2 regions of the Mesorhizobium sp. M4B.F.Ca.ET.058.02.1.1 genome follow, and region 2 is predicted to be linked to the other one. Evidence: predicted binding sites of a transcription regulator. Region 2 holds the regulator's gene; the other holds the start of a gene.

Region 1 (4,281 bases), 1.7 Mb from region 2:
GATCCAGAGCCGGGCGACCGGCGGCGTCCTCAACGCCACCTTCGTCTTCGTGCTGCCGGGCTCGCCCGGCGCCTGCAAGGATGCCTGGGACGGCATCATCAGGGCGCAGCTCGACTATCGCCACATGCCCTGCAACTTCGTCGAGATCATGCCGCGCCTGGACGAGCATCTGAAGCGCGGCGGCAAGGCCGGATAGCCGGCTGTCCCCGTCGAGCGTTCAGCGTATCACCGGCTCGCCGTGGAAGCGCCGGCGCGAAGGGCGCGAGACGCCGAAGCCCACTTCCATCATCAGCCGCCGCGTGCGCGTCGGAACCGTGCCCATATGGAAGCCGAACGGATCCTCGACGAAGCCGAGACCTGCTTCTCCCGTGAGCGTGACCGGGCTGTCGTCGCCGTAAACCTTCAGCACCTCATTCGCCGGATGGCCGACAAGCAGCGTCAGCTGGTGCTTGAGGCTGCGGCGTTTGTGGCTGCCGCGCACATAGACATGCGGGCCGGTGCCAGCGTCGCAGGGCTTCAGATAGAAGAAGAATTTCAGCATCCGCCAGTCGTCGAGGTCGAAATGGTACTTGCCGAGCGAGGCGAGGTTCTTGTCGGCGTCGGAAGCCTGGCCGGTCGGAAAGCTCCACCAGACGCGCGTCGTGATCAGTTTCGCCTGGCCGCCGAGATAGCGCTGGGCGATGCCGGACAAGAGCGGGTCGTTCTGGATGGCCAATGCTGCCTTGCAGGAGAGGATGCGCTCGAAATAGTGGCCGCTGAGCAAGGAGCGGCCGAAACGCTTCTCGGCTTCGGCATGGTCAGAAGGCATGAATTCGAGGCGGCGGTCGAAATTGCCGAAGCAAGGCGTGTTGTCGGCAAAGCTGGCGATCTCCTCATGGATCGCCTGCGGCAGGACCAGGCCGGAAAACAGTCCGTCGGAGCGAAGCGCCTCGATCGCCGCGTCGAGGTCGATACCGCTGAACATCGTATCCCCGCCATTTGGCGCCCGGCCGGCGGGCTTGGCGCCCAGCCAGTGCATCCTGCGCCCCGGCATGGTGCGCGCCAGCATGAACATCGGCAGCCAGGCCGGGTTCTCGCGCAGATCCGTCAGGTAGGTCGGGATGCGTACCGCGATGCGACGAAACAAGCTGCCGTTGCGGGCGATTGCCTCGAGGCTGACAGCGCCGGATTTGTCCGATGTCGAAAGGTTCATCGAGGTCCTCAGGTATGAGCATTATCCGACGAAACATCGGCTGCTCACCAGTTCCGGCATTGCCCAAACCCGCTTGTCCCGCATCGAAAGGAGGTTAGCCCCGCCTCATATTTTGTGCAATGCACAATAAAGGGGTTGCGGTGAATTTCCTACACAACCCCTTCTCCGCTGCCGGCGCCTTCTCCTCCCAAAAACGGCGAGAAGGATCACTTCGGCGGCGCGACCCAGATCTCGGCGTCGAGCCTCTTCGTCGCCAGGCCGCGCGCGATGGCCTCGGCGCTGCGGGCGCTTTTCGAAAGCGCCGTGGCCTGGCGCTTGCTGATGACCAGCCCCTCGGCCAGCGCCCTGTTGCCGGAGAAGACCCTGGCCAGGAATGGCGCGCGGCTGCCGCGCGCGCGGGAAAAGCGCGCCGGCATTGTGTGCCTCGCCATGTGGGCCACGACCTCGTCGATCCAGCCGTCCGACAGCCGCGCCCCGGGCTCCAGCAACAGCAGCCAGTCGCCCTTGGCCTGCCGGATACCGACGGAAATGCCGCCTGCGACATAGTGGCAGCCGGCATGGTCGGCAACGCGGTGCGTCTGGTCGGTCGAGCCGGTATCGCAGACGACGACGTCGCGCACCACGCCTTCGACCGCGCCGCCGATCAGCGAGGCAAGCGTGCGGGCAAGGCCCTCTTCGTCATTCAGGGTTTCAATGAGCACGCTGAGCATTGCCAGCCGAATAGCGGAAAGCCGCGCGCAGCGCCAGTTCTTGCATGCGGCATAAAAAGTTCTTGCTTTGTTCCCATCAAGAAAATAGGAATAGTTTCATGAACAGAGCGATTCGACAGCCTGCTGACAGTCCTTGGGAGAGGGCGAAAATGGAACAGATCGTGCGTGCCGACATTGCAGCCTTCGGGGCTGGGAGAGCCGAGATGGCGAATGCGATGATCGAGCAGAGCGGCATGCGCGTGCGGTCCGACCGCAATCGCGGTCGTTCCGCCGGCATCAATCCGTCCGGCCGCTTCGAGCCGGTCAGCCGGCATCTGTTCGACGATGGCTGGAATTCGCTGGAGGACCTGCCGCCGTTCAAGACCGAGGTGCAAGTCGAGAGGCCGCGCACTATTATCACGCGCAACGAGTCGCCCGACATCTCCTTCGACCGCTCGATCAACCCCTATCGCGGCTGCGAGCACGGCTGCGTCTACTGCTTCGCCAGGCCGACGCATGCGTTCATGGGCCTGTCGCCGGGGCTCGATTTCGAATCCAAGCTGTTTGCCAAGCCGGATGCGGCGCGCATGCTTGACAAGGAGCTGTCTAGGCCCGGCTACCAGCCGCGCACCATCGCCATCGGCACCAACACCGATCCGTACCAGCCGATCGAGAAACAATACCGGATCATGCGCGAGATCCTCGAAGTGCTGGAAGCGCGCGGCCACCCGGTCGGCATCGTCACCAAATCGGCGCTGGTGACGCGCGACATCGACATCCTGTCGCGCATGGCGGAGCGCGGGCTCGCCAAGGTGGCGCTGTCGGTGACGACGCTCGACCGCATGCTGGCGCGAACGATGGAGCCGCGCGCGTCGACGCCGACCAAGCGGCTGGAAGCGATCAGGCAGCTGTCCGACGTCGGCATTCCCGCCTCCGTCATGGTCGCGCCGATCATCCCCGGTCTCACCGATCCGGAGATGGAGCGCATCCTCGATTCGGCACGCGCCGCCGGCGCGCGCGAGGCCGGCTATGTCATTTTGCGGCTGCCGCTGGAGGTGGCGCCGATCTTCAAGGACTGGTTGTTGCGTCATTACCCGGACCGCTACCGGCATGTGATGTCGCTGATCCGCTCGATGCGCGACGGCAAGGACTACGATTCGGAGTGGGGCAAGCGCATGAAAGGCGCCGGACCCTATGCCTGGCAGATCGGCCGCCGTTTCGAGATCACCGCCAAGCGGCTCGGGCTCAACGCCGAGCGGCGGCAACTCAGGACCGACCAATTTCTTGCCGCAGCCAACGCCGCCGAGCAGTTGATGCTGCTTTGAAGGTCCCGCGCCGGCCCTCGCCGGGCGGCGCGAGAAGAATCCCGTCCGGCCTGTCCCCGGCCTTGAGACGGTGCCCTCCCGGTCCGCGCCCCACCCGACCCGGAGGGACTTGCGGAGAATCGGAGCCGATGCGAACCTCGCCGCACCATGGCTCGCGCGCGTTCCGATTCTCCGCTTCTCTTCGAAATCGTCGAGAAACCCGATTTCTCCATCGAGACGAAGGCGATGGCTGACGGCCTTTGGCCGGTGGCGGGAATGGACGAGGCTGGCCGCGGCCCGCTGGCCGGTCCGGTGGTCGCGGCGGCGGTGGTGCTCAATCCCACCAACATCCCCGACGGGCTGGACGATTCCAAGCGGCTCACCCATCTGCAACGCGAAGCGCTATTTGCCAGGATCCTGGGTTCGGCGCTCGGCGTGGCGATGGCCTCGATCAGCGCCGAGGGCATAGACGGCAGCAACATCCTGAAGGCCAGCCTCGAAGCCATGCGCCGCGCGGTCGCCGGCCTTTCGCTGCAGCCCAAGCTGGCGCTGGCGGACGGCCGCGACGTGCCGCCCGGTCTCGCTTGCGAGGGGCGCGCGCTGATCAAGGGCGACCAGCGTTCGCAGTCGATTGCCGCCGCCTCGATCGTCGCCAAGGTGATGCGCGACCGCATGATGTGCGGCTGCGGCGGCCATCACGACCGCTATGGCTTCGAGGTGCATATGGGCTACGCGACGGCGCGCCACCGCACGGCGATTGAAGCGCATGGACCGGTGGCAAGGTTGCACCGGGCGTCATTCGCGCCGTTTCGCTTGGGTGGCGTCGAGGTGGTGGAAGAAGAGAGCTTTGTAGGACTGGAGTGAGGCGGCGGCGAAGGTGCGCGTAATCTCCCCCCTTGGGGGGAGATGCCGGCAGGCAGAGGGGGTCGCTTCTCGTGAAGCTCCAACGCCATCTGTCGTCCGCAAGAAAGTCGCGCCCAGTCGAACCGACCCCTCTGTCGCCTTTGGCGACATCTCCCCCTCAAGGGGGGAGAATATCTCGCTCAAACAAAAAAGCCGCCGGGTTACCCAGGCGGCTTTTTGATTTCTAACGGCG
Region 2 (4,281 bases):
TCATTCAGGAGAATGTCAGGGACCTGGGCGGCGGCACGGTAGAGGTAACCCAGCCGACGGCGCAAGGACGCAACATCCGGCGTGTCGGACTCGATTTCGCGCAAGGCGATGTGCTGCTCGAAAGGGGCCGCCTGCTTGATCCCGCGGCACTGTCGCTGGCGGCATCCGCCAACCATCCGTGTTTGAGCGTGGTGAAGCGGCCGCTGGTCGCCATCATCGCCACCGGCGACGAACTGCTGCCGCCCGGCAGCGAGCTTGGTCCCGACCAGATCATTTCGTCCAACGCCTATGGCGTCGCCGCCGCCGCTCAGTCGGTCGGCGCCCGCGCGCTCGATCTCGGCATCGCCGCCGACCGCAAGGAAGCGATCGCCGCGCTGGTCAGGCAGGCCGTCGAGCAGCAGGCCGATGTCATCGTCACGCTGGGCGGCGCCTCGGTCGGCGACCACGATCTGATCCACGACGTGCTGACCGGCGAAGGCATGACGCTCGATTTCTGGAAGATCGCCATGCGCCCGGGCAAGCCGCTGATGTTCGGCCGGATGGGGCGCACGCGCTGTATCGGCCTGCCGGGCAACCCTGTCGCCAGCCTGGTCTGCTCGCAATTGTTCCTGAAGCCCTTGCTGGCGCGACTCGGTGGCCGCGACTTCCGGCAGGACCTGCGCGAGGCACGCCTGGGCACGGCGATGCAGGCCAATGATCTCAGGCAGGATTACGTGCGCGCCGTGGTCCGCGAAGAAGCCGGCTCAATGGTTGCCACCCCCTTCGGCATCCAGGACTCCTCGATGCTGCGCATGCTCGCCGACGCCAACGGCCTTGTCGTGCGGGAGCCCTTCGCCCCGGCTGCAGCCGCAGGCGACGCTTGCCGCGTGCTGATGCTACGCTGAACAAAACGTCAACGCATTCATTAAACTTTAAACGGTTGCGGAACACAACTGGAACAGATAGTGTTTGTTCTGGGTTTGTTTTTCTGATTCTGGTTTCAGAACCCGTGGGGGCCGCCATGCTGACGCGCAAACAACATGAACTCCTGATGTTCATCCATGAACGGCTGAAGGAAAGCGGCATTCCGCCCTCGTTCGACGAGATGAAGGAGGCGCTCGATCTCGCCTCGAAGTCGGGCATCCACCGGCTGATCACGGCGCTGGAAGAGCGCGGCTTCATTCGCCGGCTGCCGAACCGGGCGCGTGCTCTGGAAGTGCTGCGCCTGCCTGACTCGATCGCGCCCGGTCTCAATGCGGCGAAGAAGTTTTCGCCGAGCGTCATCCAGGGAAGCCTGGGACAGGGCAATCTCGGTCGGCAAATCAAACCGGCGTCGCCGTCGCGTACCCCCAGCAATGACGACGACGCTGTGTCGGCGGTGTCGATCCCGGTAATGGGCCGCATCGCCGCCGGCGTGCCGATCGACGCCATCCAGCACCAGACGCATTCGATCTCGGTGCCCCCGGACATGATCTCGGGCGGCGAGCATTATGCGCTGGAGGTCAAGGGCGACTCGATGATCGAGGCCGGTATCTTCGACGGCGATACGGTCATCATCCGCAACGCCGACACGGCGAGCCCCGGCGAGATCGTTGTGGCGCTGGTCGACGAGGAAGAGGCGACGCTGAAGCGCTTCCGCCGCAAGGGCGCATCGATCGCGCTCGAAGCTGCCAACCCTGCCTATGAGACCCGCATCTTCGGCCCTGACCGGGTCAAGGTGCAAGGCAAGCTGGTCGGCCTGATCCGGCGCTACTGAGCCGACGGCGCCAGTTTGACCACCGGTTTTTCGGGTCTCTGGTAAGGCGGCAGTCCCCTCGCCTCGCGAGAGTATTTGCGCTGCTCGTGCCATGGCCGGTAGGGCTTTTCGACCGCGTAGCGGATTGTTGCTTGCGCGCTCGCCGATTGCGGATCGAAGAAGACGGCGGCACTGCCGGAGCGGGCGAGCTGACGTTTGGTGACGACGAGGGCCAGCGAATTCCAGCAGGGACTGTAGGCGGTGGCGTCGTCGATGACGATCAGGTCGGCGAAGGCGCAGGCCGGCCGCGCCGTCTTGCGGTTTTCCGCGAGCGCCACGATTGCGCCTGACGGATGTCGGGCAAGGCATAGCCCGTCCCTGCAGTAAAATGGCGAGCCCGGCGGCAGGTCGAGCGGATCGATGTCGAAGCGTGCATCCCCTGTCTCGAAGGTCTCCGGCTCGACGATGGTCTCGGCCACCAGCGCGCGTTTCCAATTGTCGGTGGTGAATTCGTTCGACCGCACCCGGTTGACGGCGAGCTCGCCGCCTCCGATCGGCATCGCCACCAGATGCGCATCCTCCGAGATCAGCACATCGGGCGTGCGGGTATTGGAAACCGTCAGCAGGCCCGCCAGAGCGAAGGGGATCGCCGCAAGTCTCAGCCAGGTCGTGGCCATGGTCGCGATGACCAGCGCTATCGTCACGAAAAGCACCGACTGGATGGAGATCAGCCCGACGGCATCGACCGGCGAGCGTTCGGAAATCCACCCAGAGATCGCGATCATCGCGGTCAGGCCCTTGCCCATCAGATACAGGAATGGCCAGTCGAGGCCGAACGGCATAGTCAGGGCGCTGGCGACCCCCAGGAACATGACCACCGAAACGATCGGCATGACGGCCAGGTTGGCGACCAGGCTGAGTGGCGAAACGCGCTGGAAGTGCCAGATGGCGAAGAGCGCCGTGGCGCTGCCGGCGATGATCGAGGTCATGGCAAGGCCACCCATCCCCATCGCCAGTTTGCGCGACGTAAAGCGAAGGAACGATCGCTTCGGCGGCGGCGTGGTCGTCCTGTCGGCGCGATAGTCGGCCCAGCCGGCATAGGCGCCGACCAGGGCAGCCGTGGCGGCGAAGGACATCTGGAAGCTCGGGCCGACCACTTCGTGCGGCGACACCAGGATGACGGCGATGGCCGAGATCGCCAGATTGCGCATGGTGAGCGCTGCCCGGTCGAACAACACGGCGACAAGCATCACCGCCAGCATGATGAAGCTGCGTTCGGCCGCGACCACAATGCCGGAGAAGACGAGATAGGCGGCGATCGAGACGAGTGCGGCTGCGGCGGCATATTTCTTGACCGGCCGGCGCGATGCGAAGTCGGGAAACAGCGCGAAGGCCCCGCGCAGCAAGAGCATGATGGTGCCGGCGACCAGCGCCATGTGCAGGCCCGAGATGGAGATGACGTGATAGATGCCGGTGCGCCGCATCGCCTCATTGATCTCATCGGGGATGCCCGCTCGCACGCCGACTATCAGTGCGGCGGCGATCTCGCCCTCCGGGCCGCCGACCTGGCCGCGGATGTGGTTGGCGATGCTCTCCCGCGCCTTCTCGATCGTGGAAGCCAGGCGCGCCGAGGGCGGCGCATCTTCGCTGGCGATTGTCTTTGGATTGCCAAGGAAAAAGCCGCTGGCGCCGATACCGGAAAAATAGCTGTCGAAGGAGAAGTCGTAGCTGTCGGGTCGCACCGGGCCGGTCGGCTGCAGCAGCCTTGCATAGCCGGTAAGCAGCGAGCCGGCTGTCATATCAGCAGGTACTTTCCGTGCCGAAAGCCGGACCCGCTCCGGCGCGTAGCGCAGCTTTGGGTGAGCGGTGGAGATCACATCGATCGTCAGCCTGACGCGGCCGTTCTCCATTTCCTCCAGGCTAACGAGCCGGCCGGTCAGGCGGGTCTGGATCTCGGAACCGAGCATCGGTGTCGCAGCGCGCCAGGTCTCGACCTTTGCGGCGAGAAAGCCCAAGGCGCAGAAGAACGCCGCCATGAAGAGCAGATGCGTCCTTGGCCGTGGGCGCGAAACGAGCGCGCAGACAGCCATCAGCGCCACCGCCGCAAGCGGCCTGTATAGGTCCGGCTCGGCGTTCAGCGAGAAATAGAAGATCACGCCGGCAGCCAGGAACACCGGCACCAGCAGGAAGCCGATGCCGCGATCAAGCTCGGTCGTGGCCGCGGCGCCGATGCTGCGATGAAACGCCGGCCATGAGACGCGGCCAAGCTGCTTGCCGAGCCGCGTGATGGTTGCCGTCGGCGAGGCCGGGCGGAATCCGCCGCCATCAGGCGGCAAAATCTCTTTGGCCGGACGCGACTCCGGAAGCCAAACCGGCGCTGTTTCGACAGGCGCTGTGTCGGCAAACAGCAGGCGCTCGCTGACGCCAGCTGTCGTCCCCTCGCCCTCCACCGTGCCCCGGCCTCGTCCAGCCATCGGGTCTGCCCCTTGCGCCCCAGACCTCCTATGCTACATGAACGCGCGAAGCGCGAAAGTCCGCGCAATCACGCCCGCTTCCTATGCCAGCCT

The links. Region 2 encodes LexA, which represses DNA repair genes until DNA is damaged. Its sites were predicted from a motif close to TGTTCNNNNTGTGTTCNG; they were not measured.
Region 1: the regulator LexA is predicted to act here: its motif matches at 1,960-1,977, upstream of EJ073_RS12330 (PA0069 family radical SAM protein).

What each region holds. Positions count from the first base shown of each region.
Region 1 is NZ_CP034450.1:2,440,864-2,445,144, forward strand. Features, by position in the region: gene moaB (molybdenum cofactor biosynthesis protein B) at 1-196, shown strand, start outside; gene EJ073_RS12320 (hypothetical protein) at 218-1,192, opposite strand; gene EJ073_RS12325 (glycosyltransferase) at 1,399-1,902, opposite strand; gene EJ073_RS12330 (PA0069 family radical SAM protein) at 2,052-3,206, shown strand; gene EJ073_RS12335 (ribonuclease HII) at 3,354-4,049, shown strand.
Region 2 is NZ_CP034450.1:718,838-723,118, reverse strand. Features, by position in the region: gene glp (gephyrin-like molybdotransferase Glp) at 1-884, shown strand, start outside; gene lexA (transcriptional repressor LexA) at 1,001-1,735, shown strand; gene EJ073_RS03585 (ComEC/Rec2 family competence protein) at 1,729-4,188, opposite strand.